Regions from separate parts of the Shewanella khirikhana genome, predicted to be linked through region 1. Evidence: predicted binding sites of a transcription regulator. Region 1 holds the regulator's gene; each other region holds the start of a gene.
What was found. The regulator FliA, encoded in region 1, starts transcription of late flagellar genes. The targets are predictions, from matches to a motif close to CTAAAGNTNNNNNNNNNNNNGCCGATA.
Positions count from the first base shown of each region.

Region 1 (10,211 bases):
TCTGCACCCCCAAAAACCAATTGGGGCGGCCAAAGATTTGATTGATGCGATCAACCTTCACTATTCCGCCCAAGCTCACCAAGGGCACCGCAAGCGTCAGCCCCGCTACCTTAAAGAATAGTACCTGAAACTCATCATCGAGCTCGGCCTGCAAATCTTTTGTAATACTGGGCGGCGTGGCACCGGTTTGAGTCTGCAATACCGGGGCGCCGATATCCGTGTCAACGACAGGCAAACTCACCTCAGTTTCGGGTACCTGTGCCGTCGCTAACTTTGGCTCTGACTTAGTCTCTGGTGGAACCTCAACCTTTGGCTGCACTTCAACCGGCGTTGAGATTTCTACCTTTGTCTTTGTCGCCACCACAGCGTTAGCAGCAGTATCTGTCTCGGGCACTGTGGGTTGGGTAACCGTTTTGGGGTCAAACACAGGCGCCAGCAGCTTCTCCAGCGCCGCCTTATCGAGTACAGCCTTATCGACTGTGCCAGCTGACGCGTCCGTGACGGTCGCCTTTGGCGCCATCTTGGGCGTAACAAGTAGCGGAGAAGCTTTTATCTCTGGTGCAGCTTTGCCCCTTGTCGCAGCTTTTATCTCTGGTGCGGCTCTTGTCGTCGGTGTAGACGTTTGTACCAATGGCTTAGCCGTTTCAGGTACGCCTGTCCCTGCGGACTTGTTTGCTGGCTGCGCCTTTTCGCCTTTCAGCGCTGCTGGCGCGGCATCCTCACCGTTGGTGGCCGTCGCCAGCGATGAAGTATCATGCCCATCTGCTATTACGCCTGCGTTAAGCTTGGAAGCGGCAGCGTCCAGCTCGACAACCTCAGTCTCTTCACTCAGCAGCAAGCGAAAGAAGTCGACAACTGTCTCATCAACGGACTTTGACATGGTCAAACTCCCCTGCCATCAGAAACTCGAGCAGGCGCTCGTAGGCCTTAATTCCACGGGAACCCGGCGCATAGTGAGAGGCAGGTAAATGGGCAAGACTGGCATCACGAAACTTGGTATCAACCGGGATCACATCCGGCCATAAAGTATCGCCATAGAGCTGCGCCAATTTTTCCAGCGCAGCAGGCGACGCCTTGGTGCGCCTGTCGTACATAGTCGGCACCACGGTGTAGCTGTATTTGGTATTTTTGGAGCGACCCATCAGCTCCATGGTTTTAATCATACGATCCAGGCCCTTAATGGCCAAAAACTCGGTTTGAACGGGAATAACAATATGTTGGCTGGCTGCCAGGGCATTGACCATCAACACCCCCAGTACCGGCGGACAGTCAATCAAGGCAACATCATAATCGTCTTCCATCAGTTTAAGCAGATTACGCAGCACGAGCCCCATCCCCTCCTGATGGCCAAGCGCCCGGTCAAGGGTCGCCAGCGCCATGGTGGCTGGAATGAGGTCGAGGTTTTCCACCAGTGTTGGCACTGTGTGCTGACGGATAAGATCCCGTGTCAGTGATTTATGGGCGACGAAGACATCGTAGAGCGAGCCGGGGACTTCTTCAGAATCGATCCCCAGGTAGTATCCAAGGGACGCATGGGGATCTGTGTCCACCATCAGCACTCGTTTGCCCTGCTTGGCAAGAAGTCCTGCCAGGCTGGCTACTGTGGTGGTCTTACCCACGCCACCTTTTTGGTTTGCTATGGTCCAGACTTTCAAGTCTCAGGCTCCCGGATGCGCACTCGTTATTGTTATTCAGTTTTTCTCTTCACGGGTAGTAACCCGTATTCCACCATGGGGCAGCACTATCACTTTTACCCCATCATCGTTTTCCGAAATGACCTCTGGCACCAAGGCATCGGGAAGTGCCTCTTGATTGGGCACGGCAGCATCTGGTTTCAACGGGCCATCCGCCTTGGCTGCAGGGGATGGTTTTGCCCCGTCATTAGCTTTGGTCTCAACCCGCTTGAGCAACTGCTCGGTTTGCTGCGGATGGGACTCAAGCCAGGCTGCCAACGCTTCAGCCTGGTCATCCGGTACCATCAGCAGCACCTGGCTTGCCGCAAGCTCTCTGTTCTTGGCTTCCAAATTGGCAAACTTGTGCCTGAGGTCCAGATACAGAATGGTCATCACTGCACAGATAACCACCAACAAAAAAATCGACAACAGCCCCCACAGGGGCATTGCAGCCCTTTTATCAGCCACGGCCGGACTCTTTTAAGATAGCGTCCGCCATGTTGTCCAGGGAAATCGATTGTGTCGAAATCCCGGCCGCTGTCACAGCCTGAGGCATGCCATACACAACACAACTGGCCTCATCCTGCGCCCAGATAGTCGCGCCGACATTCTTGAGCATTCGGGCCCCTTCACGGCCGTCGGCGCCCATGCCGGTCAGCACCACAGCAAGCACATCACCGCCGTAGCTTTTTGATGCAGATGCGAAGGTAATGTCAACACAGGGCTTGTAGTTCATATCAGCGCTGCCAGCGACGATTTTCAGTCGTCCGGTAGCCCCGGACTTTTCAATCATCATCTGCATGCCGCCAGGCGCAAGATAGGCACAGCCGGGCTGCAGTACATCGCCATTGGCCGCTTCTTTTACCGAGATCCGGCACAAACCGTTAAGACGCTGTGCGAACGCCGGAGTAAAAGCTGCGGGCATATGCTGAATAAGCAATATCGGGAGCGGATAATTGGCCGGAAACTGGGTCAATACCTTTTGCAGTGCGACCGGACCACCTGTGGAGGTGCCTATGGCCAGCAGTCGGTAACTCTTGCCGCTGGCGCGAATGGGCGCACTCGGAGCAGGCGCCGCAGCACGCGGCTGCAACTGAGCCGGAGGCCGTGAGCCAATGGTCGGTCTCGCGACAGGTTCTGGCGCCGCAGGCCTTGAGGTGACCGGTCTGAAGACGCGTCGCTTACCCAAGGCCTTCACCCGCTGCTGCAGCAGCTTGGTGGCTTCATCCTTATTGGTCGCTATGTCTTCAAAACGTTTCGGCAAAAAGTCGAGCGCCCCGGCATCCAGAGCGTCCAGGGTAGCTTTTGCCCCATCATGGGTCAGCGAAGAAAACATCAGAATTGGCGTGGGCACCTTGGCCATGATTTCTCTCACGGCCGTGATCCCGTCCATTACCGGCATTTCGATGTCCATGGTAATGACCTGGGGCTTGTGCTCCTGTGCCATTCTGATGGCTTCCATGCCGTTGGCTGCCGTTGCGACTACTTCCAGCTCAGGGTCCTGATTCATGATCTCGCTGACCCTGCGACGGAAAAAGCTTGAGTCATCAACGACCAATACTTTTATTGTCATTTATGTTCCTGCCAAATGCGTTCGCCGCGTTTATTTCCTTTTGGCATAGTGTTTAAGCAGGCCTGGCACGTCCAAAATCAGTGCAATACCACCATCAGATGTGATGGTAGCGCCAGCCATGCCGGGAGTACCGTGCAGCAGCGCGCCCAGAGGCTTAATAACCACCTCTTCCTGACCAATCAGGGCATCTACCACAAAGCCGATTTGCATGGTGCCAAGCTGAACAATAACCACATGCCCGTGCTTTTTATCCCCATGCTTAAAGTTACGTTTGACGCGGCTCAGCCAGTTTTCAAGATAAAACAGTGGCACTGCCTTCTCACGCACAATCACAGTGAGTTGACCATCAACGATATTGGTTTTGGTCAAATCCAAGTGGAAAATCTCGTTCACACTGGACAGTGGCAAGGCAAATACCTGCTTGGCCACTTCCACCATCAGGGTGGGCATAATCGCCAGTGTTAGCGGCACTTTAATCTCGAGGATGGTGCCTTTGCCCTTTACCGAGTCAATGTGCACAGTACCGTTGAGCTGCGTGATACGGGTTTTCACCACGTCCATGCCAACACCACGGCCGGAAATGTCGGAAATTTCGGTCTTGGTGGAGAAGCCAGGCGCAAAAATCAGATTATATGCTTCATGGTCTGACATACGCGCGGCGGCGTCTTCATCCAGCACGCCACGGCTGATGGCGATGGACTTAAGCTTTTCAGGATCCATACCGGCGCCATCATCTTCAATTTTCAGAAGAATATGGTCACCTTCCTGACTGGCAGACAAGGTGATGGTACCGGTTCTGGGTTTGCCATTGGCAGCACGGTCTGCGGGCATTTCAATGCCGTGGTCAACCGAATTACGGACCAGGTGAACCAAGGGGTCGGCCAGGGCTTCCACCAGGTTTTTATCCAGGTCGGTTTCTTCACCCACCAGAATAAGGTCAATTTCTTTGTTGAGGCTGCGGGCCAGGTCACGTACAACCCGGGGGAAACGGCCAAACACCTTCTTGATGGGCTGCATGCGGGTTTTCATTACCGCGCCCTGCAAGTCGGCTGTGACCAAATCCAGGTTGGCAAGCGCCTTGGACATTTCCTCATCTTCACGGGTGACACCAAGGCTCACCAGGCGGTTACGTACCAGTACCAACTCACCGACCATGTTCATGATCTGATCGAGCCGCGCCGTATCTACCCGAACCGTGGTTTCGCCCTGAGGCACGCTGTTACCCGCAGGTGCAGGCGCTTTGGCCGGTGCTGGTGCGGCAGGTTTTTCCGCTGCAGCTACAGGCTTGGGCGCAGCCGCTGGCGCAGCTTTGGGCGCTGCGGCAGGTTTGGCAGCCGCTGCCGGCGCTTTAGGTGCAGCAGGTTTTTCAGCGGCTTTCGGCGCTGCTGGCGCAGCAGCAGCCGTTTCAGCACCGGGACCGGCACCTTTACCGTGCAGCTCATCAAGCAGCTTTTCGAACTCGTCATCGGTGATTTCGTCAGTGTCGACGTTGTCAGCTGGACTCGGCTCGACCTTGGCAGGTGCTTTGTCTTCGGTGGCTTTGAACTTTCCGGCGCCGTGAAGCTCATCAAGCAGGGCTTCAAATTCATCGTCGGTAATTTCGTCGCCGCCCGGCTCCGCGGCAGGAGCCGCTGGTGCTGAGCTTGCCGCTTTGGGCGCAGTGTCTGCTACGCTTGGGCCTTTACCGCTGCCATGCAAGGCATCGAGCAAGGCTTCAAATTCGGCTTCGTTTATTTCATCAATGCCACCGTCGCTGGCGGCTGGCTCATCGAACAGGTCGACGCCGGCGATAGGCGCTTCGTCAAAAAGCACATCATCGCCGCCTGCTGCGGGAGCATCAAACAGGTCAACACCCGGGATTTCCGGCTCAGGCTCAGCAGGCGCTTCAACAATTTCTGGCTCGCTGGCGCCGCCTTCTGATGGCAAAGGCTCACCCGAAGCCAGCAACTTAAGCTTGTCCAGCAGCTCTGGCGATGCAGGTTCCTGCTCCTGGCCGGCTTGGGTCTGGGCGAACATGGTATTAATGGCATCGACCGCCTGAAGGATGATATCCATCAGTTCGGCGCTGACATGGCGCTTACCCGTTCTTAATAAATCGAAGGTATTTTCCGACTCGTGGCACACGTCCACCATGGGCGCCAGGCTAAGGAAGCCCGCGCCACCTTTTACGGTGTGGAAGCCACGGAAAATGGCGTTGAGCAGATCTGTGTCTTCCGGGTTGTTTTCAAGGGCAACCAACTGCTCTTGCAACAGCTCCAGAATCTCACCGGCCTCAATCAGAAAGTCCTGCAGAATCTCTTCATCAACATCGAATGCCATTAAATTGACTCCTTATCAGAAACCCAGGCTGGAGAGCAGATCGTCGACTTCGTCCTGACCCGTTACCACGTCCTGACGAAGCTCGGCGTTCATAATCGGCCCTTCGGCTTCAATGGTGTTGACGCTTGGGCTGGTACGCGGGGTCATTTCTGTTACCGGTTGCTCGCCAAAGACGGTCAACATGGAGACCAGGCTGTTTTCAACTTCCCGAACCAAGTCGATTACCCGCCGGATCATTTGTCCGGTCAGATCCTGGAAGTCCTGCGCCATCAAAATTTGATTGAGCAGCTCACGCAGCCGCTCTGAGTCTTGTTCACTACGGGTCATCAATTGCTGAACGTCGTGGCACAAGCTCTTGAATTCAGTCAGTTCAATGTCACGCCGCATCAGTTTGTCCCAAGTTGGTGTGACAGTTTTAATATGGTTGATTAAGGCATCGGCCAATGGCAGACACTCTTCCACGGCATCCATGGTCTTGTTGGCGGCTTGCTCAGTCATGTCGATAACATAATTGAGGCGCTCTTTGGCATCAGGAATATCGACGCTGGCCAATTCCGCCAGACGGCTGTCGAGCTGAAAATCCACCAGGGCGCTGTGAAGCTGACGAGTCAGTTTGCCGACTTCGTCAAAGAGTTCCTTTTGAATGGGGGCCGCCAATTCGCGGATCAGCAAATCGGCTTTTTCCTGCTCGCCGCTGCTGAGCAGCGTCACGAGTTCCTGTGCCTGTTCGAGACTAATGAGCCCTGATGTTTGTGCCTGCATAGCTCATCCTTGCTCAACCAAGTCGTTCGAAGATCTTATCCAGCTTCTCTTTCAGTGTCGCAGCGGTAAAGGGCTTCACTACATAGCCATTTACCCCAGCCTGAGCGGCAGCAATGATCTGTTCACGCTTGGCTTCGGCGGTCACCATCAGCACAGGGATATGCTTCAGACTCTCATCGGCGCGGATGGCCTTGAGCAAATCAATACCCTGCATGCCGGGCATGTTCCAATCGGTAACCACAAAGTCGAAATCGCCCTTCTGAAGCATTGGCAAGGCGGTTGAGCCATCATCTGCTTCCTGGGTGTTATTGAATCCCAAGTCTCGCAACAAGTTCTTGATGATACGTCTCATCGTTGAAAAGTCGTCAACGATAAGAATCTTCATATTCTTGTCCAAGGTTTCCTCCGGTGAGCTGACACTCTAACTGCTCGATAATGAATTATACGTGTGTCCAATGCTTGAGCTTGCCCTTGAGTCTGAGCATCGCCTGACTGTGGATCTGGCATACCCGCGACTCGCTGACGTCAAGAATGGCACCTATTTCTTTTAAGTTCAGTGCTTCATCGTAATAAAGCGATAACACCAATGCGTCTCTCTCCGGCAACTGGCGAATGGCATCTGCCAAGGCCTGTTGAAACTGGCTACCCGCCAGGTCGTCATAGATGTCGTCTGTTTGCTCCCCATCGGGAACCAGCACATCCTGAGATACGCCCAAATCTTCTATCCCTATGATTTTCCCTACAGAAACATCATTGAGAATATGATGGTATTCATCCAGCGACATATCAAGTCTTTCGGCAATTTCACTGTCGCGGGCATCCCGCCCCAGCTCCTGCTCTAACTCATCAATGACCTGGGCTACTCTTCGCTGGTTACGGTGTACTGACCGTGGCACCCAGTCGCCCTTGCGGATTTCATCCAACATGGCGCCGCGAATGCGGATCCCGGCGAAGGTTTCAAATTTGGCGCCTTTGCCACCATCAAACTTGGTCGAGGCCTCCAGCAGGCCAATCATGCCTGCCTGGAGCAAGTCGTCCAACTGTACGGATGCCGGCAATCTGGCCAACATATGGTGCGCGATTCTTTTTACCAGCGGTGCGTACTGTTCAACGATGGAGGTTTTATCCTCCATGGAGGTATACGCCGCGGCTTTATTCACTCGCTCTGTCCTCTTGATACTCGGGACGGTGCACCAGACGCTCTACAAAGAACTCCAGGTGACCACCGGGCTGCTGGGGTATAGGCCAGCTCAGCACCTTGTTGGCCAAACCGTGATATGCAATCGCGGCTGGAGACTTCGGATAGGCTTCTACGATCAATTTTTGCTTACGTACTGATTTTCGCAAGTTTTCATCGAAGGGAATTGTTGCAACCAATTCCAGTGCCACATCCAGAAAGCGGTCAGTTACTTTGCTGAGTTTAGCAAATAACTCCATACCTTCCCGGAGACTGCGCACCATATTTGCAACAATTTTGAACCGGAACACACCGTGTTCGCGGCTGAGGATCTTAATGAGGGCATAAGCATCCGTGATGGACGTAGGCTCATCACACACCACCACCAGTACATCCTGGGCGGCGCGGGAGAAGCTCAGTACCATATCAGAGATACCGGCTGCGGTATCCACAATCAGTACATCGAACTGGGTGCGCATTTCACTGAAAGCGCGGATAAGTCCGGCGTGCTGTGCAGAGGTTAATTCCACCATGGCCTGGGTACCGGAAGTGGCTGGCACTATACCAATCCCCTTGGGACCACGGAGAATGATGTCATCGAGCTCCGCATCGCCCGATAACACGTGGGAAAGATTTTTCTCGGCGCGAAGCCCCAGCATGACGTCGACGTTGGCCAGACCCAAGTCAGCATCCAGCACCAACACACGCTTGCCCTTTTCTGCCAGAGCCACAGCCGTATTGATGGAAACGCTGGTTTTGCCTACCCCACCCTTGCCGCCAGTGACGGCAATGACTTTTACTTTTTCGTTATATGGCTGATTCATCATACGTAAACCGCTTGCTTGATCACGGGTCATAGCTTCACTCAAACGCACAGGTCGTGTTATCCGACCATAAATTATTATCGATACCCTGATACTCAGGTTCATTCAGGGCATCGAGCGCCTGCTTAGCCAGCGACAGAGTATCTGCCACCTGCATATCCTCGGGCACACGTTGTCCGTCGGTTACATAACTCAGCGGCAGGCCACTCTGAATAAGGATACTCAGTGCTCCTGCCAGAGACACGGATTCATCCAGTTTGGTCAGCACAGCCCCCGACAGAGGGATGCGCTTAAAGTGCTTAACGGCGTCCTGAAGCACCCGGCGCTGCGATGTAGCTGACAATACCAGATAACTGCGAATCGGCAAGGCGCTGTTCGCCGTCAAATTGTCCAGTTGTTCAACCAGGCGCATATCTCGCTGGCCCATACCGGCGGTATCTATCAATACTAGCTTGCGATTGCGCAGCTGATAAAGAATTTGTTGCAACTCATTGAGATCATGAGCTTGCTTCACAGGACATCCCATGATTTTGCCATAAGTTGCCAATTGCTCAAAGGCTCCGATGCGATAATGATCTGTGGTGATTAAAGCCACCTGATCGGCACCGTGATGCGCTGCAAAACGGGCGGCAATTTTGGCAATCGAGGTGGTTTTACCCACGCCGGTTGGACCAACAAAGGCCACCACACCGCCGCGACGAACAATGTCATCACCTTGATTATCAAGCATATTTGCCAAACTTTGTGGCAATGCCTTCACCAGTTCTGCCGGTGTATAGTGCTGAGCGAGCCCTGCCAGCTTGGATGCAACTGCAGGTGAAAACTCCGCCTCCAGCAGCCGGGTTTCCAGCATGGCACCCACAGGATCGGTGCGCTTTTTTTGCTCCATCATCAAAGAAGAAACCTGATGAGTCAGCAAATTACGCAGCGATGCCAGCTCTTCTTTCATGGCATCAAGCTCAATTTGTTGGCGGCCACCTGCGCGGGATTTGTCCGCATCCGGGGTAAAAGTAGCCTGACGGGGTGCGTCTTTCATCTTTGGCGCGGCGGGCGCTTCCAGGCCACGGGCCCAGGCTGGCATATCATCTTCTTCCACCACGCGGCCCATTTGCTGATTCATGCGGCTTTGTTGACGCTCCAGCAGCGCCTGCAATGAATCGGCCGGTGCTTCGTTAACTTTTTGACGGCTGGCGCGCACAGGCTGGCGGCCACCCAAAGAGACTTTATCTTCCGAAACCTGCTCAAACGGATTGGGCATGGCTGGCTTTGGCTCGAGGTTAGGCTTGGGCTCGTCGTAATCCACCGCGGCCACAATCTCGATGCCACCGGTGACTTTTTTGTTGGACATGATCACGGCATCAGCGCCGAGGGTTTCTTTGACCTGGGCCAGAGCGGCGCGCATATCTTTTGCAAAAAAACGTTTGATTTTCACTGTACTACCCTCTTACTGGCCCACGGCTGACACAATTCTTATCTGCTTCTCATCGGGGACTTCCTGGTAGGAAATCACCCTCAGGTTGGGAATGGTGTATTTCACAAAGCGCGACAGCGTCGAGCGCAGCATTCCCGAGGTCAGCAGGATAGCGGGTTGACCCACCATTTCCTGCCGCTGAGCGGCGTCAGCCAGTGACTGTTGCATCCGCTCGGCCAATCCGGGTTCGATGTTGGGACCGTCGCCCCCGGAAGCCTGCATAGACTGATGCAACATCTGTTCCAACTCTGGCGCCAAAGTTATGACAGGGATTTCCGCCTCTGGACCGGCGATTTCTTGAACAATCATACGTTTAAGCGCAATACGTACCGCCGCAGTCAATACTTCGGTATCGTTGGACTTGGGACCATATTCCAGCAGTGTCTGGACTATGGTGCGCAGATCCCGCACC
Region 1 covers NZ_CP020373.1:2,314,755-2,324,965, forward strand. The annotation lists gene STH12_RS10130 (chemotaxis protein CheW) at 1-838, opposite strand, end outside; gene STH12_RS10135 (ParA family protein) at 864-1,655, opposite strand; gene STH12_RS21615 (membrane anchored protein in chemotaxis locus) at 1,692-2,141, opposite strand; gene STH12_RS10145 (protein-glutamate methylesterase/protein-glutamine glutaminase) at 2,134-3,246, opposite strand; gene STH12_RS10150 (chemotaxis protein CheA) at 3,277-5,565, opposite strand; gene STH12_RS10155 (protein phosphatase CheZ) at 5,581-6,327, opposite strand; gene cheY (chemotaxis response regulator CheY) at 6,341-6,724, opposite strand; gene STH12_RS10165 (RNA polymerase sigma factor FliA) at 6,768-7,487, opposite strand; gene STH12_RS10170 (MinD/ParA family protein) at 7,480-8,361, opposite strand; gene flhF (flagellar biosynthesis protein FlhF) at 8,366-9,760, opposite strand; gene flhA (flagellar biosynthesis protein FlhA) at 9,773-10,211, opposite strand, start outside.

Region 2 (10,211 bases), 210 kb from region 1:
GGCACACACGGCACCACCGACTTCACCCAAGCGGTACTCGACAGACTCTGATCTGTAGCCAAGTACCCGTAATACGAAAAGGATGAGCCCCGGTTCATCCTTTTTTTATTGGCTTCACCCACATTCCTGCAGGCCTGAACTCTACCAACAGGCTGTAACACGCCCTTCCAGAACACCGGCATTCACATACGCCAACTACTTGCACATATTCGGCTATATCTGTCAGGATGCTGAATCAGCAATGAAACATTTCGTTCAGGTTCGAACTCTCGCACTTCTCTTTACTGCGAACGATTTACCGCGACGCAAAAACTAACCTGATAGCAAAAATTGGAAGCAAGGTATTTCTATGTCTTTGCGCATAACAAGCTACATACTCGCACTCATCTTTGCCGCATCGGGCAGCGCCAAGCTGCTGTCATTGCCGTTTGAGGTTGAGGCATTTACACGTTGGGGCTACTCCCCTGCGTTTATGTATGTGACTGGCGCGCTCGAAGTTTTGGGCGCCATAGGGCTGCTCATACCAAGGCTTTCTTCGCTCGCATCCCTGTGTCTGGCGGCGTTAATGCTTGGCGCCATAGCCACACACCTGCTCCACGGTGAGTGGCCTATGCTGGCTGTGGCCTCTGCCATTAAGCTCACGGCGTTCTTTCGCGGCTGGGCGGGGCGAGCTGATATAAACGCAATTAATAAACGCTCAAAACTAAGAAACTGATATGGCACCAGGGTTGATTTATCGGATTTGGGGCGCTGTTCTAGTTACCGCCGTATTTGCCGTAAATGCGGCAACACAGGAGAAGGAATTGCCAATGACAGCATCAGGGATTGCATCAGGAAGTTTTGAAATAGCGCTGGAGCCACAACAGGATACTGAGGCTCCGGCAGGCCGAATGATCATTCGCAAAAGCTATAGCGGTGACCTGGTCGGCAGTGGCATTGGCCAGATGATAAGTAAAAGAACAAGCGGCGGCGCTGCGGCCTATTCCGCGGTAGAAGAGTTTTCAGGCTCGGTTGCGGGCAAGCAAGGGGCGTTTACCTTGATCCACTCGGGCTTTATGTCGGCCGAAGAGCAAAGGCTGGAAATTTATGTATTGCCTGGCTCTGGCACCGATGAGCTAGCCAACATTTCGGGCACACTGGAGATCATCCAGAAAGACGGTACTCACTCTTATATTCTCCACTACCAGCTCTAATCAGCAGCAAGGGATGCAGGAACAAAAGTTGAGAGCTAATCTTGAATCGATAAAAAGGCGCCCTTAGGCGCCTTTTTATCGAATAAACCCTGACCGCTAGACTGAGGGATTAAATCCAGGGCGAGCTGGGTTTCAGCCACAGGTGCACTGTCACTTCGTCACGGTCGTGGTAAAGGTGCTTACAGGCCAGATGGAACTCATTGATGCCGTTTTCCTTGAGGATGGCATGCATATTGGCAAGGATCTGCGATACCTCTTTGTAACGGCTCTTCATCGGCAGCTTAAGGTTGAAAATCGCCTCTTTAAACCAACCCTGAATCGCCCAGTATTCCATTAGTTCTGCCACGCGGGCAGGCTTTTCCACCATGTCGCACACCAGCCAATAGATATTGCGGCGGGCGGGCTCAAACTTAAAACCATCAGCGCGGTGGTGAGTCACCTGCCCGGTTTCCATCAAATCGTGATTCATAGGGCCGTTATCGATGGCATGTACCATCATGCCGCGACGCACCAGCTGATAGGTCCAGCCGCCGGGGCATGCCCCTAAATCCACCGCATTGAGGCCGCTTCGCAGGCGGGTTTCATGCTCTTCCCTTGGGATAAAGTGAATAAAGGCTTCATCGAGCTTCAGGGTTGAGCGGCTTGGCGCATCGGCCGGGAATTTAAGCCGTGGAATACCCATATAATGGGGCGAGCTGTTATTGGACAGCGAATAGCCCGCATAGGCCTTGCCAGGACCGATAAAGCACACGTGCACAATAGGGCGACGTGGGTTTTCTTTATCGAGCAAAATGCCCTGTTTTCGCAATGACTGGCGCAGGGGCACAGTGAATTTACGGCAAAACGCCGACAACTCTTTGGCTTCGTTGGTATCCGGCGTTTCGACCCTGAGTTCACCACCGCGGGCGACATCAGCAAGAGCGGCAGTCAGCGGGCTTACCCTGTCTTCGGCTGGCAGGTCGCTGAGGAGGTCGCCACAGGCAAACATTTGTCTGGCAAAAATCAATGAATCCAGCGGCAGTTCGGCTGCCAGACGGTCGCCGTCATCATCGGCAAAGCCCTGAAACACCACAAAGGCTTCATCACGATTGGCTTTGACGAAGCCGCCCACACCGAGCTCGGCGGCACGCTGCTGGATTTCAGCGGCGCAGTCTTTTTCATAACCGGCGCGACAGTATAAAAACAGGTTTTTCATTGCAGTTCTTGGTTGCCGTTGTTTGTTACATTGATACGAGGCGGCTCAAGCTCACAGCCTGGCCACCTGAATGGAAATTGCGGGGAGTATATCACAAGCCCGAAGGCTTGGTGGTGAATGGCATTACGCCAGAAGCATCTTTACGCCAGGGCGGCTTATTCGCCGTCGATAACACGGTTACGCCACACAGCGGTGCCAAGCAGCAGCCAGCCCACCAAAAAGCAGGTGCCACCCAGCGGGGTGATAGGCCCCCACCACTTGGAGCCTGTCAGCACCAGCGCGTAGAGTGAGCCCGAAAACAGTGCCATGCCGGCAATAAAAAAGCCTGCCGCCCAGCCCAGCAGTCGCGACTTGATAAAGTGCCAGGCAAAGGCGACCGCGATAATGGCAAAGGTATGGTAGAACTGGTATTCCACCGCCAGATTAAACACGTCAACCATCTCGCTGGACACCAGGTTTTTAAGGCCATGGGCGCCGAAGGCCCCCAGCGCCACGGCGAAAAAGCCACTGACAGATGCAAACAAAAACAGACCTCTATTCACCTTGAATCCTCTTTATCGCTAATGAGTTAATCGCAAAGGCCCTATTTCATAAACCCGAAACAGGCCTCGGCGGCCGCCGCCAGATTAGCCGCTTCGGTGTGCCCTGACGACTTGCGTGGCTTCAGGCTGTGATCCCCGTCCGGGATCCACTGCACGGCCACCCGCTCAGGGATATCCCACTGGGCCAGCTGCGCCCGGTTTCCAAAGCTGTCGCGCTCGCCCTGAATAATCAGCAGCGGCGCCGTGCACTGCTGCAACGGCTCAAGCCTGACCTCTTTGCCCTTGGGCGGCAAAAAGGGATACCCCAGACAGACCACCCCAGCGAGCTTGTCGCCAATGGTCTCATCGCCAGCCACAATCGCGGCCATACGACCGCCCATGGACTTACCCATCAAATAGAGTTTGCCCGGGGCATAGACGTCATTCACCAGCGAAATGGCCTCGTTAAAACATTCAAGCAGCGCTGGGGCCCGATTGGGAGGCCTGCGCTTGCCGTCCACAAGCCGCTGCTGCATATAGGGGAAATTAAAGCGCACCACAGTTACGCCTTTATCCGACAGCAGCTTCGCCATGGCCACCATAAAATCAGAATCCATATCCGCCCCGGCGCCATGGGCAAACAGTACCAGCGTCTGCGGCTTATCCTGCGGGCCATCGACTTTCAGCCACTCAGGAAGCATTGTTAACGTCATCTACAACCTTTCTTATTCATTGTGTTAAACGAAGAGTCCACGTCGTCAGCCGGGCAGCAGCTCGCTGCGGGACTCTTCGGCAAACATGTCCAGCATCCACTCGCGAAACGCCACAATCTTGCCAAGCTCAGCGTGATTTTGCTGGCACACCAGATAGTAGGCATCTTTACTCACCAGCACTTCCTGAAACGGCACCACCAGGCGGCCAGCCTTGATATCAGGACGGGCCAGCACGCTGTAGCCAAGTGCCACGCCCTGACCATGGGCCGCTGCCTGCAGCACCAAAGACGAGTGGCTGAAAATCGGCCCCTGATTCACGTTCACATCGGTTACGCCGCACTGACGGAACCAGGCCTGCCAGTCATGGCGACTCATATCGTGCAGCAGGGTGTGATGCTTAAGATCTGACGGCTTTTCAAGCGGTTTGGGGCCGCTCAGCAGCATGGGGGAACACACGGGAATCAGCACTTCATTGCGCAGCTTGTCGGCCCGGAGCCCCGCCCAGTTGCCCTGACCATAATAAATCGCCACGTCAACATCGTCGGTAAGCGAGCCTTCTTCGCTGTCCACCGCCTTGATACGCACATCGATTTCTGGGTTCTTTTCACTGAACTTGGCAAGCCTTGGCACCAGCCACTGAATCGCAAAGCTTGGCGACATGCTCACGGTAAGCGAACCGATGGCGCTGCGGGCAAGCAGACGGTCGGTGGCATCGGCCAGCTGGATAAAGATGTCTTTAATGTCGAGAAAATAGCTCTGACCTTCTTCGGTCAACAGCAGAGAGCGGTTTTTTCGGCGAAATAATTTTAATCCCAGAAAGTCTTCCAGCGCCTTGATTTGATGGCTGACCGCCGCCTGAGTTACAAACAGCTCTTCTGCGGCCCGGGTAAAACTAAGATGCCGTGCTGCCGCCTCAAATGCCTTCACCGCATTGAGGGGAGGAAGTCGTCTTGACATGGTGATCCCACTCTCATTTTTTAATTAGTTTTTCTAATCCGCATTGTTACATTTTATCGTTTGTTAATGGAAGGGCTTTTGAGTAAATTTTGCGCCAACAAACGAGATGGTCGGGCGGCTTTAAGTCGGAATAAGCACGCCTGGCGAGCGACCAAGATGTCGCAATTAATGCTGCCCGGAGGCGCCCCATGTTCAATCTGAAAACCGTATTTGCTTTTGCACTCTTTGCTTCACTGTCTGCCACTGCCAGCGAAACTGAGATCCAGTTCGACACCCAGGCCCTGCACGATGCCATCAGCGCCGAGCTGAGCCTGAACATGGCCAACATTCATCAGGAGCTGAAAGACAACAAGCAAGGCCAGGTTATGCTGCTGGCCAGCAAAGACGAGGCCAAAGAAGAGAAGGCTGCACCCAAGGCGGAATAAAGCTGGCGATACCGCCATACAAAAGGCCAATGCCTAAATAGCCAGGCGCCGATAAAACAGGCGCAAAACGGCAAGACACAAAAAAGCCGCACCCTCGAGTGCGGCTTTTTGCTGCGCCAAACTTGGCTAAGCTATTCTCAGGCAACAAAAAAGCGGCCCAAAGGCCGCTAATGTATAAGGCAAAGCTTAAGGGCGATACACCTTCACATTGCTGTGGCCCTGCTCCTGCAGATAAAGGGCCTGCAGTTTGCTCATCACACCGCGTTCGCAGTACAAGAGATATGTCTTGCTGCTGTCGAGGTCAGCAAAGGCGGTGGCGAGTCTGAAGAAGGGGATCACCTTCACTTCAACACCGTCCACTTCCAGCGGCTTGGCCTCTTCTTCTTCCGGCGCGCGGATATCGATGATGACCTCATTGCCCTCGGCGGCCGACACGGTTTCTGTCTCGGCAACGGCTTCTGCGGTGGAAATGGCGATATCGCGGATATCAATCACTTCGGCCTTGGCCAGAATCCGGTCGAGCAGATCTTCAGAGAATTTTTGCTCTTCGGCTTCCACCTTGGACAGCACCGCCTTCACGGTAGGACGCTGGGAAATCACCCCACAGTATTCAGGAATGGAGGCTGCAAAGTCTTCGGTACCTATGCGACGCGCTTGTTTGATAATGTCCGGCTTATCCATGGTAACAAGCGGGCGCAGGATCAGCAGATCGGTGCAGCGGTCAATCACATTCAGGTTGGTCAGAGTCTGGCTCGACACCTGGCCCAGGCTCTCGCCGGTAACCAGCGCCTGCACGCCCATACGGTTAGCCACGCGGGTAGCGGCGCGCATCATCATCCGCTTGAGCACCACGCCCATCTGGCCGTTTTCGATGCGCTCAAGAATCTCGGTCACCACCTCTTCAAAAGGTACGGTCACGAATTTCACCTTGTGAGACTCGCCGTAGGTCTTCCACAGATGGTAAGCCACCTGCTTTACCCCAATTTCGTGCTGGGCGCCGCCAAGATTAAAGAAGCAGTAATGGGTGCGTGAACCGCGCTTGATAAACTGGAAGCTGGCCACGCCGGAGTCGAAGCCGCCGGAGATAAGCGACAGCACATCTTCCTGAGCTGCAATCGGGAAACCGCCCAGACCTTCGATGCGGCGACACACCATGTACAGCTTTTCACGGTCGATTTCGAGCTGAATGGTCATGTCTGGGTCTTTCAGCTTAACGCCCTTGGCCTCGGTAAACTGATTCAGGCCACCGCCCACATAACGCTCCACTTCAATGGAAGTAAAGCTTTGCTGGCCTGAACGCTTTACCCGCACGCAGAAGGTCTTGTCCTTCAACGCATCCTTGTAGACAGACAAGGCATGCTGATAGATATCGTCAACGGTTTCGTAATCAAATTCAGCCACTTCCAGCACATGGTGAATGCCGGGAATGCAGGCCAGACGCTCGGCAAACACTTCGGTCAGCTCCGGCTTGTCTTTGGGCACCTTCACCAGAATCTTGTCCCACTGGCGCTGTACCCGGGCGTCCTCATCGATTTTTTTGAGCACGTTGCGGATATTGGACTCGAGCATCTTGGTAAAACGCATTCTTACCGGTTTGCTCTTTATCATGATTTCGGGATACAGCTTGACGATAAACTTCATGGGATTTCCAGCAAAAGGTTAGCGCTCGCGGCCGGTTTTGGCGGCGAACACCAGGGTTCAAACAAACAATCGCGGGATTATATCAAAAAGAGGCTGCCGGGGGCAGGGTCAAAAATAAACCCGGCCTGGGCCGGGCTTGATACAGCTTATTTGTTACATCTTAAACAGTCGCAGATCAGGGCCCAGTGGCGGGGGGAGGGCTCACCTGAATTTCTTCGGACTCTTTGGCTTTGCCCTGTTCAATGGCAATTTCCACCCGCCGATTGCGGGCACGGTTTTCGGCCGAGTCATTGGGCACCAATGGATTGTTGGAGCCCATGCCCACCACTTTCATGCGGCTGGCATCAAAACCTTTTACCTTCACCAGCTCGTGGGCCACCGACACGGCCCGCTTGGACGACAGCTCCCAGTTGGACGAATAAAGCTCGTTGCTGATCTGCATATCGTCGGTAAATCCCGATACTGTGATGATGCCGGGCACATCCTTTAACAGCTCGCCCACGGCGCGAATAACAGGTCTGAACCTGGGTTGCAGGAAGCCTGAGCCGGAGCCAAAGGCGCCCTTTTCGCGAATGCGGATAATGATTTGCTGCCCCAGCGATTCGATTTCAATTGCGCCATCGACAATTTGCTCATTCAGCTGCTCGGCCATCTTTTTGACCTGCTGATTAATTTGATCCTGCGAAGAAGCCGCATCACTCTTCTGGCTTTCCTGCTGGGTTTCCTGGGCTGTGGACGAAGCCTGCCCTCCCCGCTGGGAGCCTTGCTGCTGCTGAACACCACCGGCGCTGTCGCTCTCACCTTCCTGGTAATCCAGGATAGGCTCGGTCATCTCGTTGGTTTGCTGGTTGATGATTTCGATGGGAGTGGGTTCGGGCTTGCCGGGGCGAAACTCCAGCGCAATCACCGAAGTACCCTTGGGGATATCTTTTACTTCCACCTTGTTTTGCACCCCGAAGGCGTACTTCATCGAGCCCGCTATCTGCTTGAACTTCATGACGTCCATTTCGGAAAACGCCAGCAACAGCACGAAGAAGCACATCAGCAGCGACATCAGATCCGCAAAGGTGGCAAGCCACATGGGCGCGCCTGGGGGTGGGCAGTCACACTTGGCCTTGGCTGCCATGGCCTATTCCCCGTCTGTGGTGTCTATCTTGCGGGATTTTTCCGCCAGATAGTTCTTCAGGAAGCCCTCGATAACCCGCGGGTTCTGGCCATCCTGAATCGCCAGCACCGCATCCATAATCAGGTTGCGGTTAAGCATTTCTTCGCCCATACGCAGCGACAGTTTATCGGCAATGGGAATGGCCAGCATGTTGGCGATAACGGCGCCATACAGGGTCGTAAGCAGTGCCACCGCCATGGAGGGGCCGATGGACTTGGGGTCATCCATGTTTGACAGCATGGCCACCAGACCAATCAGGGTACCAATCATCCCCATCGCCGGGGCTACGTCACCGAAGGCCTTAAAGATACCGATACCGGTTTTGTGGCGCTCTTCGGTGAGGGCAATGTCTTTTTCCAGCGCTTCCCGCACCACTTCGCCGTCGTGACCATCCACCAGCATGTCGACTGCTTTTTGCATAAAGCTGTTGGAGATCTGCGCTTCTTCCAGCGCCAGAAAGCCCCCTTTACGGGCTGCATCCGCCATGGATACTGACTGTTCAATCAGTTCCTCGGGCTTGTCGATTTTGAACATAAAGGCTTTGACTGCAATCTTGGCGGCACCGAAAAACTGCTTGAGGTTGAATTTCATCATTACCACAAACAAGGTGCCACCAAACACAATCAGCACTGAGGGAACGTCGATAAAGATGGCGAGGCCGCCACCCATCACCATCGCCATGACCACGAAGGCGAACGAGCCCAACAGTCCAATGAGGGTTGCTAAATCCACGGATGCTCCTTAAATACGCAGTCATGAGGGAATGGCGGCCAAGGAAAACCGTCATTCAGCCAGAAATAAGCCGGTCGGATGCCCTCTTATTACCAAAAGGCAGGGACTTCACACACCAATCACTATTCTCAGTTATCGGACAGACCTTCGGCAAGTTTAGCGCCAATTTATTTTTTCTAACAAAAATTCAGCAACAAAGCGTGCTGCACAGCAAATATTCCCCCGCATAATTTGACCCTGTAAGCCTCCTGAGATACCTTGTGCACGCCGACACAGCAGGAACAAATACCGTGGTCAAAAAACCTGAAAACCTGAGCTTTGAAGCCTCTTTGGCGGAGCTGGAGCGCATAGTCGCAGAGCTGGAGCAGGGGGAAGTCTCTCTGGACGATGCCCTTAAGCAATTTGAGCGTGGCATAGGCTTGGTACGTGCCAGTCAGGCCAAGCTTGAACAGGCTCAGCAGAAGGTGGCCATTTTGCTCAGCGATGAGGCCAATGCGCCCCTGAGCGATTTTCAGCCCGAGGGCGAATAATGCTCAAAGCTGCGTTATCTGCGTGTCAGTCCCGTGTCGATGCCATTCTGGCCAGTCATCTCGATGCTCTGCCGGCCACAGCGCCAGCACTTAAAGCCGCCATGCGCCACGGCGCCCTGATTGGCGGCAAGCGCATCCGGCCCTTTTTAGTGTATGCCACAGGTGAGCTGCTCGGCGTCGATAAAGCCAAGCTGGACCGGCTTGCGGCTGCCATCGAGTGTATTCACGCTTACTCGCTTATTCACGATGATTTGCCGGCCATGGACGATGATAACCTGCGCCGTGGAAAGCCAACCGTGCACATTGCCTTTGATGAAGCCACCGCCATTTTGGCCGGTGATGCGCTGCAAACCCTGGCGTTTGAAATCATTGCCGAGCCCGGCTCAGGCCTCAAGCCCGAGTTGCAGGTGGCCATGATTGCCGCGCTCGCACGAGCGTCGGGCTATCTTGGTATGTGTGGCGGTCAGGCAATTGATCTGGCAAGCGAAGGCAAGAGTATTGATTTAAACAGCCTGACCGAGCTTCACAACCTGAAAACCGGCGCCCTTATCCGCGCCGCCGTTGAACTGGCGCTGATTGCGGCCGAGGCCAACGAGCGCGACCGCAGTGCGCTGCTCAGTTATGCCGAGGCGATTGGCCTTGCGTTTCAGGTTCAGGACGACATTTTGGATATCACTTCCACCACCGAGGAGCTGGGCAAGCCACAGGGGTCGGATTTGGATGCCAACAAGAGTACCTATCCCAAGCTGCTGGGCCTTGACGGCGCCCGGCAGACCGCCGATGCCCTGGTGGCAGACGCACTATCAGCCCTGGCTAAAATGCCATACAATAGCCAGCTACTTGCAGACTTTGCCCGTTACATCGTCGAGCGACGTGTATAAAAAAGATAAAGAATCTCGCTATGAGTTTGGACATTTCGAACTATCCATTGCTTGCGCTGGCGAGCACCCCCGATGAGCTGCGCCAACTTCCCCAATCGGCGCTGAAACAGCTGTCGGACGAGCTAAGGCAGTTTCTGCTGACCTCGGTGGGGATTTCCAGCGGCCATTTCGCCTCGGGCCTGGGCACGGTTGAACTGACCGTGGCGCTGCATTACGTGTACAACACCCCCTTCGATCGCCTTATTTGGGACGTGGGCC
Region 2 covers NZ_CP020373.1:2,525,916-2,536,126, forward strand. The annotation lists gene STH12_RS10950 (isocitrate dehydrogenase) at 1-51, shown strand, start outside; gene STH12_RS10955 (DoxX family protein) at 350-715, shown strand; gene STH12_RS10960 (DUF3224 domain-containing protein) at 717-1,193, shown strand; gene rlmM (23S rRNA (cytidine(2498)-2'-O)-methyltransferase RlmM) at 1,303-2,388, opposite strand; gene STH12_RS10970 (DUF423 domain-containing protein) at 2,544-2,930, opposite strand; gene STH12_RS10975 (alpha/beta fold hydrolase) at 2,972-3,622, opposite strand; gene STH12_RS10980 (transcriptional regulator GcvA) at 3,668-4,579, opposite strand; gene STH12_RS10985 (hypothetical protein) at 4,768-5,004, shown strand; gene thiI (tRNA uracil 4-sulfurtransferase ThiI) at 5,191-6,645, opposite strand; gene STH12_RS10995 (flagellar motor protein MotB) at 6,821-7,771, opposite strand; gene pomA (flagellar motor protein PomA) at 7,775-8,542, opposite strand; gene xseB (exodeoxyribonuclease VII small subunit) at 8,833-9,072, shown strand; gene ispA ((2E,6E)-farnesyl diphosphate synthase) at 9,072-9,953, shown strand; gene dxs (1-deoxy-D-xylulose-5-phosphate synthase) at 9,974-10,211, shown strand, end outside.
Region 2: a site for FliA is predicted at 8,676-8,702, ahead of pomA (flagellar motor protein PomA). Genes of this name have one in related genera too.

Region 3 (10,211 bases), 240 kb from region 1:
ATGCCGGTGATAAGATTTTCGGCACCAAGTAAGCTGCTCTAAAACTGAAAAAGCGCCCGAGGGCGCTTTTTTGTTGCTTGATAATTCACTTCACAGCATAACTCAGGTCAGAGCAACACTTACGTCAAAGCAACACTTCCGTCAGAGCACCATAGCCGCTATCCAGCCAAACACCAGCAATGGGATGTTGTAGTGGATAAAGGTCGGGATCACGCTGTCACGCATATGGTCGTGCTGGCCGTCGGCGTTAAGGCCAGCGGTAGGGCCGAGGGTGGAGTCAGACGCAGGCGAGCCTGCATCCCCCAGCGCAGCGGCCGTGCCCACCAGAGCAATGGTGGCCGGTACCGAGAAGCCAAACGACAGCGCCAGCGGTACATAGATGGTGGCAATGATCGGGATGGTGGAGAAAGACGAGCCAATGCCCATAGTGATAAGCAGGCCGACCAGCAGCATCAAAAAGGCCGCCAATGCTTTGTTATCGCCAATCAAACCGCTAAGAGACGACACCAGATTGCCCACATCGCCGGTGGCTTTCACCACGGCAGCAAAGCCTGCTGCGGCAATCATGATAAAGCCGATATTGGCCATCATGCGCACGCCCTGGGTGAAAATATCCTGGTCAGCCACATGCTTAAGGGCGCCGGAGAGGCTGAACACCATAAAGCCAATCAGGGCACCGAAAATCATCGAATCTGTGTAGAGCTGCACCGCCAGGGTTGCCAGCACGGCGATAACTGCCACCACCAGGCTGCGGGCATTTACCTTGGCTTCCGGCTCGGCGGCAAGAATGGTTTCTTCATCATAGTCTCTGGGTTTGCGGTAGCTGATAAACACTGCCACCAACAGGCCCAGGATCATGCCGATAGCCGGAATGAGCATGGCGCCGGGCACCTGCTCGCGGCTGGCTTCAAGGCCATTACCGGTCAGGTTTGCCAGCAGAATGTCGTTCAGGAAGATGCCGCCAAACCCCACAGGCAGCACCATATAAGTGGTAACCAGACCAAAAGTCAGCACGCAGGCCACCAGACGGCGGTCGAGCTTCAGCTTTGACATCAGGTGCAGCAGCGGTGGCACCAGAATGGGAATAAAGGCAATGTGGATTGGCAATATGTTCTGGGAGGCCATCGCCATGGCCAGGAGTGCAATGAGCAGCAAAATACGCACGGCGCCGAGGGCTTGGGTATCGTTTTCCCGGCCAAGCTTTTTAATTACCGACTGGGAGATAACTGTGGTGAGTCCGGAATGGGACAGGGCAACCGCAAAGGCGCCAAGCAGCGCGTAACTCAGGGCGATCTGGGCGCCGCCGCCAAGGCCGGTATTAAAGGCATTTATGGTGGCGGAGATATCCATCCCGCCCCACAGCCCCGCTGCCAGGGCGCTGATGGTCAGCGCAATAACCACGTTTACCCGCGCAAGGCTCAGGCCCAGCATCAGGCAAACCGCAATAACTACGGAGTTCATCATGAAAAAGTCTTCATCGAGTCAAAAGGGCTATTTTTGACAGTCTTTCCCACGCTTGTCCAGCAGCTTGCCTGAAATGACGCTGAAATTTGGCAATTGTGATCCTGCGCGGTTCCACAGATGCAAAGACCGTGATCTGCATAAGGGCATTACGGCGATAAAATACGCTTCCGGCCCCTTCTGTATGGCAATTGTGTGATATTAATCCGATTTGGGTTGTAAGCGTACGGGCACCTCTTATAATGCTGAATATCCAACAGGAAAGTTCGTTTTATCCATAGCTCAATCCATAGATGGAGGTTACCAATGAGCGTATTAGTAGGTCGCAAGGCCCCCGATTTTACTGCTGCTGCCGTTCTGGGTTCAGGCGAAATCGTTGACAACTTCAACCTGACTGCTGCCATCAAGGGCAAGCCAGCCGTGGTTTTCTTCTACCCACTCGACTTTACCTTCGTTTGTCCTTCTGAGCTGATCGCCTTCGATCACCGCATGGAAGAGTTCACCAAGCGTGGTGTTGAAGTAATCGGTGTGTCTATCGACTCTCAGTTCAGCCACAATGCATGGCGTAACACCCCAGTAGAAAAGGGTGGTATCGGCCCTGTTAAGTACACTCTGGTTGCTGACGTTAAGCACGAAATCTGCCAGGCGTACGACGTTGAGCACCCAGAAGCCGGTGTGGCTTTCCGTGGTTCTTTCCTGATCGACAAAGAAGGTATGGTTCGTCACCAGGTAGTGAACGATCTGCCACTGGGTCGTAACGTTGATGAAATGCTGCGTATGATTGACGCGCTGCAGTTCCACGAAGAGCACGGTGAAGTGTGCCCAGCCGGTTGGGAAAAAGGTAAGAAAGGCATGAGCGCCAACCCAGACGGCGTTGCTGCTTACCTGAGCGAAAACGCTGACGACCTGTAATGGTGTCGGCCTGAGCGCCTATAAATAGAAAAGCCGCCCAAGGGCGGCTTTTTTGCATCTTGCCGGTAGCGATTGATCTACTAAGTCCAGAGACGGCGATGGTTATTCATCGGCCCCGGCTTCTCCATCGGCCTCTGCTTGTGCACTCTCTTCTTCGTCCAGGGTTGCGGCCAACGGCCAGCCGCCGAGGGCTTTCCAGCGGTTAACAATATGACAAAAGAGCTCAGCGGTGCGCTCGGTATCATAGAGGGCGCTGTGTGCTTCTTTATTATCAAAAGGAATGCCGGCGATTTTACAGGCCTGGGCGAGCACTGTGTGACCAAGGGCCAAGCCTGACAGACAGGCGGTATCGAAGGTGGCAAAGGGGTGGAAGGGCGTACGCTTCACGCCGCTGCGTTCAATCGCCTTGGTGACAAAACCATGGTCGAAGGCGGCATTGTGGGCCACCACCACGGCGCGGTGGCAATCGCTGGCCTTCATGCCTTTGCGTACGGCCTTGAAGATCTCCAAAAAGGCCTCTTTTTCACTGACAGCGCCGCGCAGCGGGTTATTGGGGTCAATGCCATTAAAAGCCAGGGCGGCCGGTTCCAGATTGGCCCCTTCAAATGGCTCGATATGGAAATGCAGTGTCTTGTCCAGACCCAATACACCGTCATCATCCATTTTCAGCAGGGTGACGGCAATTTCCAGCAAGGCATCGGTTTGGGCATTAAAGCCCGCGGTCTCAACATCGATAACCACAGGATAGTAGCCACGGAACCTGTATTTGAGCTTGTTGGGGTTGAAGGCGTCGGACATCAGAACTCTCTGGCAATTTCAAAGGGCGCTATTATGCTAAAAGCAAAACGGGCTGTCATGTTTGATTGTACAAAATCCAGGCTAAAGAAACCCTTGTTTTGGTCGATACCCTCAAGGTAGGCACACTCAGGTGAGATTTCTTATGTGGTGTAATTGGTGGCGTAAATGCCTTGTGGTACCCGTGTTACTGTTGCCTTTAGGGGCGGCGGCGGACATGCGTCATTATGTGGCATCCATAGACGACTCGCATTGGCGACTGGCGGAAAACTCCCGCATTCGCTGCTCGCTTGAGCACGATATCCCGGCTTATGGCAAGGCGGTGTTCTCCAGTGCTGCCGGAAAAGAGCAGAATTTGCTGTTTACGCTGGATATGTGGACCAAGCCGGATGCGGCCACCCAGGCAACGCTGGTCAGCAAGGCGCCGGCATGGCGTCCCGGTGAGCAGCAAAAAAACATCACCCGCCTTAGCTACATGAAAGACTTCAACGGTGAAGTGCCGAAAAAAGCCGCCTGGTCGATGCTGACCGAACTGGAGCGCGGCCGTGAGCCTACCTTTTACTACGCCGATTGGTACAACAGCGACAACAAGGTTGCCGTGGGCTTGTCTGCTGCCAATTTCCGCCGTAAATACAGCGAGTTTCGTCAGTGTCTGTCGGGGCTTTTACCCTACAGTTTTGATGATATCGCCTTTACAGTGCTTAATTACGAAGCCGGTGGCACCGAGCTGACCCGTTTCTCCAAGGCCCAGCTTGCCCGGGTGCAGGAATATTTGAGTCAGGATCCGGAAGTTGAGCTGATTGTGATCAACGCCTACACCGACAGTTACGGCGGGCGCAGCATCAACCAGAAGGTGTCGGATAAGCGCGCCGCCTCGGTGAAGGAGTTTTTTGTCAGCAAGGGGATCCCGGCCAACCGCATTCAAACCGAAGGCCATGGCGAGACCCGCCATGTGGCATCAAACCAGGGGGCGGATGAGCGCGCCCGTAACCGCCGGGTCGTGGTACAGATCACCAAGGCAATTTAAGACCTATTGAACGAGAAAGGTCGCACAGTGCGGCCTTTTTTGTTGCGCGGATGCAGCAATGCGAGGCATAAAAAAAAGCCCGCTTGAAACCAAGCGGGCCGCAAAAGAATAAGCATTGCAATCAACAAATTGAAGGAAGGAAGTCAAGCATAAGAACCAGGGATGATATCGATGTGTCAGACACAGCGATAAAATGTTCTTTGTTTTCACAATCTGCCAGGCAGACACTTCCGGAAAACGAGGCCATTTTAGTCAGGTCGGATGAGAACAACAAACGAGAAAAATTGGAATTTGAGATTAGAAAAACTAATCATACTTTTAGTGATCTCCGTCACCAAACTGCCATAATACGCATAAAAACGGTTATTTAAGCAGGCAGTGAGCATAAAAAAGCGTATTGCATCGCTTGAACATGTTACGAGAGCATTAACAAGTACCATTGTACAAAGTTTCGCCCCATCAAAGCTTTGCCGTTGCCTGTGGTGTATTTGGGGGTATAGTTGGCAGCGGCAATGCAACGCAATCCAAAGGATGTATAAAAATGACAAGCAGAATCAGCACCCTCAGCCTGCTGACCCTGGGCCTTGCCCTGGGGCTCGGCGGCTGCCATTCAAAAGACACGGCCGTCGCGTCCGATAGCCGCGCCATGGCCTATCCAGCATCACAAGCCAGTGCCGTGGTTGAAGAAATCCACGGTGTCAAAGTGGCTGACCCTTATCGCTGGCTTGAAGAAAACAGCCCGGCCACCGAAGACTGGGTAAAACGCCAGCAGGCGTTCGGCGATGACTATTTGGCACAGATCCCCAACAAGCAGGTGGTGGTTGACCGCATTACTGAGCTGTGGAACTTCGAAAAAGTGGGTGCACCGTTCGAGCATGGTGAAAATTTCTTCATCTTTCGTAACGACGGACTGCAATCGCAAAACGTACTTTATGTGAGTGAAAAGGGCGGCGCCGAGCGTGTGCTGCTGGACCCTAATAAACTCTCTGCCGATGGCACCGTGGCCTTGTCCGGCGTGTCTGTTAGCGGCGATGGCAAAACGCTTGCCTACGGTGTATCCAAGTCAGGTTCCGACTGGCAGGAGTGGGCCTTTATCGATGTGGCCAGCGGCCGTAAGCTGGGCGATAGCCTCAAGTGGATCAAATTCTCCCGCGCCGAGTGGAACCACGACAACAGCGGCGTGTATTACTCCCGTTACGATGCGCCAGCCGGCGGCGATATCCTCTCGGATGTGAACTACAACCAGAAGGTGTATTTCCACCGTCTGGGCGACGATCAGGCCAAGGATACCCTGGTGTTCGAGCGCCCGGATAACCCGGATTGGGGCTTCTCAGCTTCAGTGTCTGACGATGGCAACTTTTTGCTCATCAGCATCTCTGTAGGCACCGACAGCCGCAACCGCTTCTTTTACAAGCCGCTTAAAGATCGCAGCCTGAAAGTGGTTGAACTGATGAGCGAGCTTGAAGCCGAGTATCAGTTCCTTGGCAACGAAGGCCCAGTGTTCTACTTCAAGACCGACCTTGATGCCCCTAAAGGCCGTATCATTGCCGTAGATACCCGCAAGCCCGGCAAAGACAAATGGCGTACCATAGTGCCGGAAAGTCAGGATCCTATTGCTGCCGTCAGCATCATCAGTGAACATCTGGTGGTGAGCTACCTGCATGACGTATTGGGTCAGCTGTCCATCTACAATCTGGATGGCGTTAAGCGTGAAGATGTGCCGCTGCCAGGCAAGGGAAAAATTGCCGGTCCCTATGGCAAGGCCAGCAAGCCTTACTTCTATTACGTGTTCAACAGCTACGTGCAGCCGCAAACCATTTACAAGTATGACTTGAACAAGGGCACCAACGAGCTGTTCAGCGCGCCCAAGGTCTCGTTCAACCCAGATGATTATGTGTCTGAGCAGGTGTTTTACTCCAGTAAAGACGGCACCCGCATTCCTATGCTGGTGAGCTACAAGAAGGGGCTGAAAAAAGACGGCAACAACCCGACACTCCTGTATGCCTACGGCGGATTCTCCATCTCCATGACCCCACGCTTCAGCCCGGCTACCATTGCCTGGCTGGATATGGGCGGCATCTACGCCGTACCTGCGCTTCGTGGTGGCAGCGAATATGGTGAAGAGTGGCACAAGGCCGGTATGTTCGGTAAAAAGCAGAATGTGTTTGACGACTACTTTGCCGCCGCCGAATACCTTATCAGCGAAAACTACACCAACAGCGGCAAACTTGGCGCTTACGGTCGCAGCAACGGAGGTCTGTTGATGGGCGCTGCCGTTACCCAGCGTCCCGATCTGTTCGCCGCCATCCTGCCTGCCGTGGGTGTACTGGATATGCTGCGCTTCCAAAAGTTTACCATCGGCTGGGCCTGGACTGCGGAATACGGCAGTGCTGACAATGCCGCGGACTTCCCCTATCTGCTGGCTTACTCGCCTTATCACAATGTGAAGCAGCAGGCTTATCCTGCCACTATGGTGATGACCGCCGATCATGACGATCGCGTGGTGCCGCTGCACAGCTTCAAGTTTGGCGCCATGCTGCAGGCCAAACAGCAGGGTGAGGCGCCGGTGATTATGCGCATCGAGTCCAAGGCCGGCCACGGCGCCGGTAAACCAACCTCAATGCAGATTGCCGAGTTTGCCGATATTTATGCCTTCCTGTGGCAGAACTTCGGTCTGACTTTGCCAGAGAAGCTCTGAGCGCAAAACGCACAAAAAACGCGTTGATACAAGGGGCTTCGGCCCCTTTTATCATTTATTTTTCTTTACAGTTGCCGCAGTGGCAGCCATTCACAATCCGGACATGGATAGGTATAGTAGGCCTCACTTTTATCAAAGGATTTGTGCGCATTTCCCATGTTTGTGTGGCCGATTTCCGTTTATTACGAAGATACCGATGCCGGTGGGGTGGTGTACCACTCCAACTATTTGAATTTTTTCGAGCGAGCCCGCAGCGAATGGCTCAGGGCACTCGGGATCAGCCAAACGGCGCTGCTTGCCGAGGATATCGCCTTTGTGGTGAAACGGGCCGAGATTGAATTTCGTAAGGCCGCACGCTTTGAGCAGAATCTTTTTGTGCATTCCGCTGTCATAGAAATGAAGAAAGCCTCCATGGTTTTCGAACAACGACTTCTGGATGAGGCCGGCACCTGTTACTGCGAGGGACACATAGTGGTTGCCTGCGTGGCATTGTCAAAGATGCGGCCCCATGCCATTCCACCCCATATTGCGCAGGAGTTAACACAAGGTGCACGCTGATATTTCTTTTCTGGGACTCTTTTTACAGGCGAGCTTACTGGTCAAGCTGGTAATGCTGATCCTGGTGGGCCTTTCGGTGCTTTCCTGGGCGGTGATTTTACAGCGCCGCAATCTGCTGAAAGCTGCCAAGGCCCGCTCACTCAAATTTGAAGACAAGTTCTGGTCTGGGGTTGATCTTAATCGCCTGTATCAGGAGCTGTCTGCCCGCGGTGAAGCCAATACCGGCCTCGAAGCCATGTTTGTCACCGGCTTTAAAGAGTATTCGCGGCTGTCGCGTCTGTCTGCCCGGGTGCCAGGCGCCGTGATGGACGGTACTTACCGCGCCATGCGGGTAACCCTGTCCCGTGAGCTAGAAAAGCTTGAAAACCACCTGCCACTCCTGGCAACCATAGGTTCAACCAGCCCATACATCGGCCTTTTTGGTACTGTGTGGGGTATTATGAACGCCTTTATCGCACTGGGCGCGGTGCAAAACCCGACTCTGGGTATCGTTGCGCCGGCCATTGCCGAAGCCCTGATTGCCACGGCCATGGGTCTGGCAGCCGCTATCCCGGCGGTGATTTTCTATAACCGTTTCTCCACCGATGTGGAAAAACTGGAAGGCGCCTACGTGAACTTTATGGAAGAGTTCTCCAGCATTCTGCACCGTCAGGCCTATGCCGAGAAGGAGACAGCCTAATGCACGGATACCAGCGCAAGCGGCGCCGGCCCGTGGCGGAAATCAACGTCGTGCCTTATATCGACGTGATGCTGGTACTGCTGATCATCTTTATGGCGACGGCGCCCATTGTGACTCAAGGGGTGAAGGTTGACCTGCCGACAGGCGAAGCCGAGGCTTTGTCAACCGACAGCAAGCCACCGGTGGTGGCCTCCATCGATGCCAACGGTGACTACTACCTGGATATTGGCAGTGGCAGCAGCGACAAAGACGTGCTGACACTGGAAGACGTTGCAACTCAGGTTGCCGCCGTGATATCTCTGGAGCCCGAGCGTCCCGTGGTGGTAAAAGCCGATCGCACCATTCCCTACGAAGACGTGATCCAATTGATGGTTGCCCTGCAGCAGGCCGGCGTGCCTTCGGTGGGGTTAATGACGGACTCGCCACAGGAGAAGTAACAGGGTGGCCGCTAAGAAGTCTCATTCCAGCTTAACCCTGCCAGTGGCTATTTCACTGGCAGTGCACATAGGCCTTATTCTGGTGTTGGCACTGGGAGCGCTGGATTTTTTCACCACCAAACTTGAAACCCCTGAACCTGCCGCTGCCGCCCCTGTACAGGCGGTGCTGGTGGATCAGCAAAAGGTGGCCGCTGCGGCGGAAAAGATAAAGCAGGAAAAACGTGACGCAGAGCGCCGCGAGCAGGCCCGCCAGGCAGAGCTTGAGCGTAAAGCCGACGAAGCCAAAAAGGCCCGCGAGCAAGAGCAGGCCAGGCTGAAACAACTCGAAACTGAGCGCAAGCAAAAAGAAATCGAAACCCAAAAGGCGATTGAAGACGCCAAGCGCAAAGAAGAGCAGGCCAAAGCTGACGCCAAAAAAGCGGAAGAGGAACGGGCCCGCAAAGAATCTGAGCGCAAGGCCGCCGAAGAGGCCGCCAAGAAAGCCGAAGAGAAACGTAAGGCTGAAGAAGCCGCGGCCAAGAAGGCCGAAGAGGAGCGCAAGCGCAAAGCGGAAGAAGAGCGCAAGCGTAAAGAAGCCGAAGCCAAACGCAAAGCTGAAGAAGAGGCCAAGCGTAAGGCCGCCGAAGACGCCAAACGTCGGGAGCAGGAGCTGGCTGACATGATGGCTGCCGAGCAGGCCACCATTAACGCCGCCCGAAGCCGTCAGCTGGTGTCTGAGCGTGACAGATACACCGCCATGATCAAGGCGACTATTCAGCGCCACCTGGTGGTGGATGAGTCGATGCGCGGCAAGAGCTGCAAAATGTTTATTCGTCTCGCCAGCGACGGTTTTGTCACCACAGCCGAAGCGAGAGAAGGGGATGGCGTGGTCTGCCGCGCCGCCAAGGCTGCCATTACCAAGGCCGGACGCCTGCCGGTGTCGCCAGAGCCTGAGGTGTATCAGCTGATGAAAGAAATCAATTTGACCGTGCAACCGGAAATCTAAAGGAGTTTCATGAAGATCATCGGAAAGTGGGCGCTGCTGGTACTGGCAGCCTTGTCTTTGCCCGTGAAGGCCGCACTGGATATCGTTATCACCGAAGGGGTGGATGCAGCCCGGCCTATCGTGGTGGTTCCCTTTGTTTGGCAGGGGACAGGTCCTGTGCCATCGCAAATCTCGGACGTAGTGCAGTCTGACTTAACCCGCAGCGGCACCTTTAAGGTGCTCGACAATTTGGGTCTGCCACAAAACGGCATTGCCACCCTGGCTGAATTTGCGCCGCAGAAGTGGACTGGTGTTAACGCCGAAGCGGCGGTCATGGGCGCCATCAAGCCTTATGGCCCGGATCAGTATCTGGTGACTTTCGATCTGGTCGATTTGCTTAAAGCCCAGCTCGGTGGTCAGGGCCCGGTGAACAAGCAGGACTTGCTGCTCGACAGCCGCCAGACGGTGATCACCGCAGCGCAGTTTCGTCAGTACGGCCACCGCATCAGCGATATCGTTTATGAGAAGCTCACCGGCATTCGCGGCGCCTTCTTAACCCGTATCGCTTATGTGGTTGTTAACCATGGTGAAAAATCGCCATATCGCCTGATGGTGGCCGATTATGATGGTTACAATGAGCAGATGTTGCTGCGCTCACCCGAGCCTTTGATGTCGCCATC
Region 3 covers NZ_CP020373.1:2,077,611-2,087,821, reverse strand. The annotation lists gene upp (uracil phosphoribosyltransferase) at 1-32, shown strand, start outside; gene STH12_RS09105 (Na+/H+ antiporter family protein) at 142-1,461, opposite strand; gene STH12_RS09100 (peroxiredoxin) at 1,768-2,373, shown strand; gene rnt (ribonuclease T) at 2,476-3,171, opposite strand; gene STH12_RS09090 (flagellar protein MotY) at 3,386-4,195, shown strand; gene STH12_RS09085 (prolyl oligopeptidase family serine peptidase) at 4,842-6,893, shown strand; gene ybgC (tol-pal system-associated acyl-CoA thioesterase) at 7,050-7,451, shown strand; gene tolQ (protein TolQ) at 7,441-8,130, shown strand; gene tolR (protein TolR) at 8,130-8,567, shown strand; gene tolA (cell envelope integrity protein TolA) at 8,572-9,552, shown strand; gene tolB (Tol-Pal system beta propeller repeat protein TolB) at 9,562-10,211, shown strand, end outside.
Region 3: a site for FliA is predicted at 3,253-3,279, ahead of STH12_RS09090 (flagellar protein MotY). Genes of this name have one in related genera too.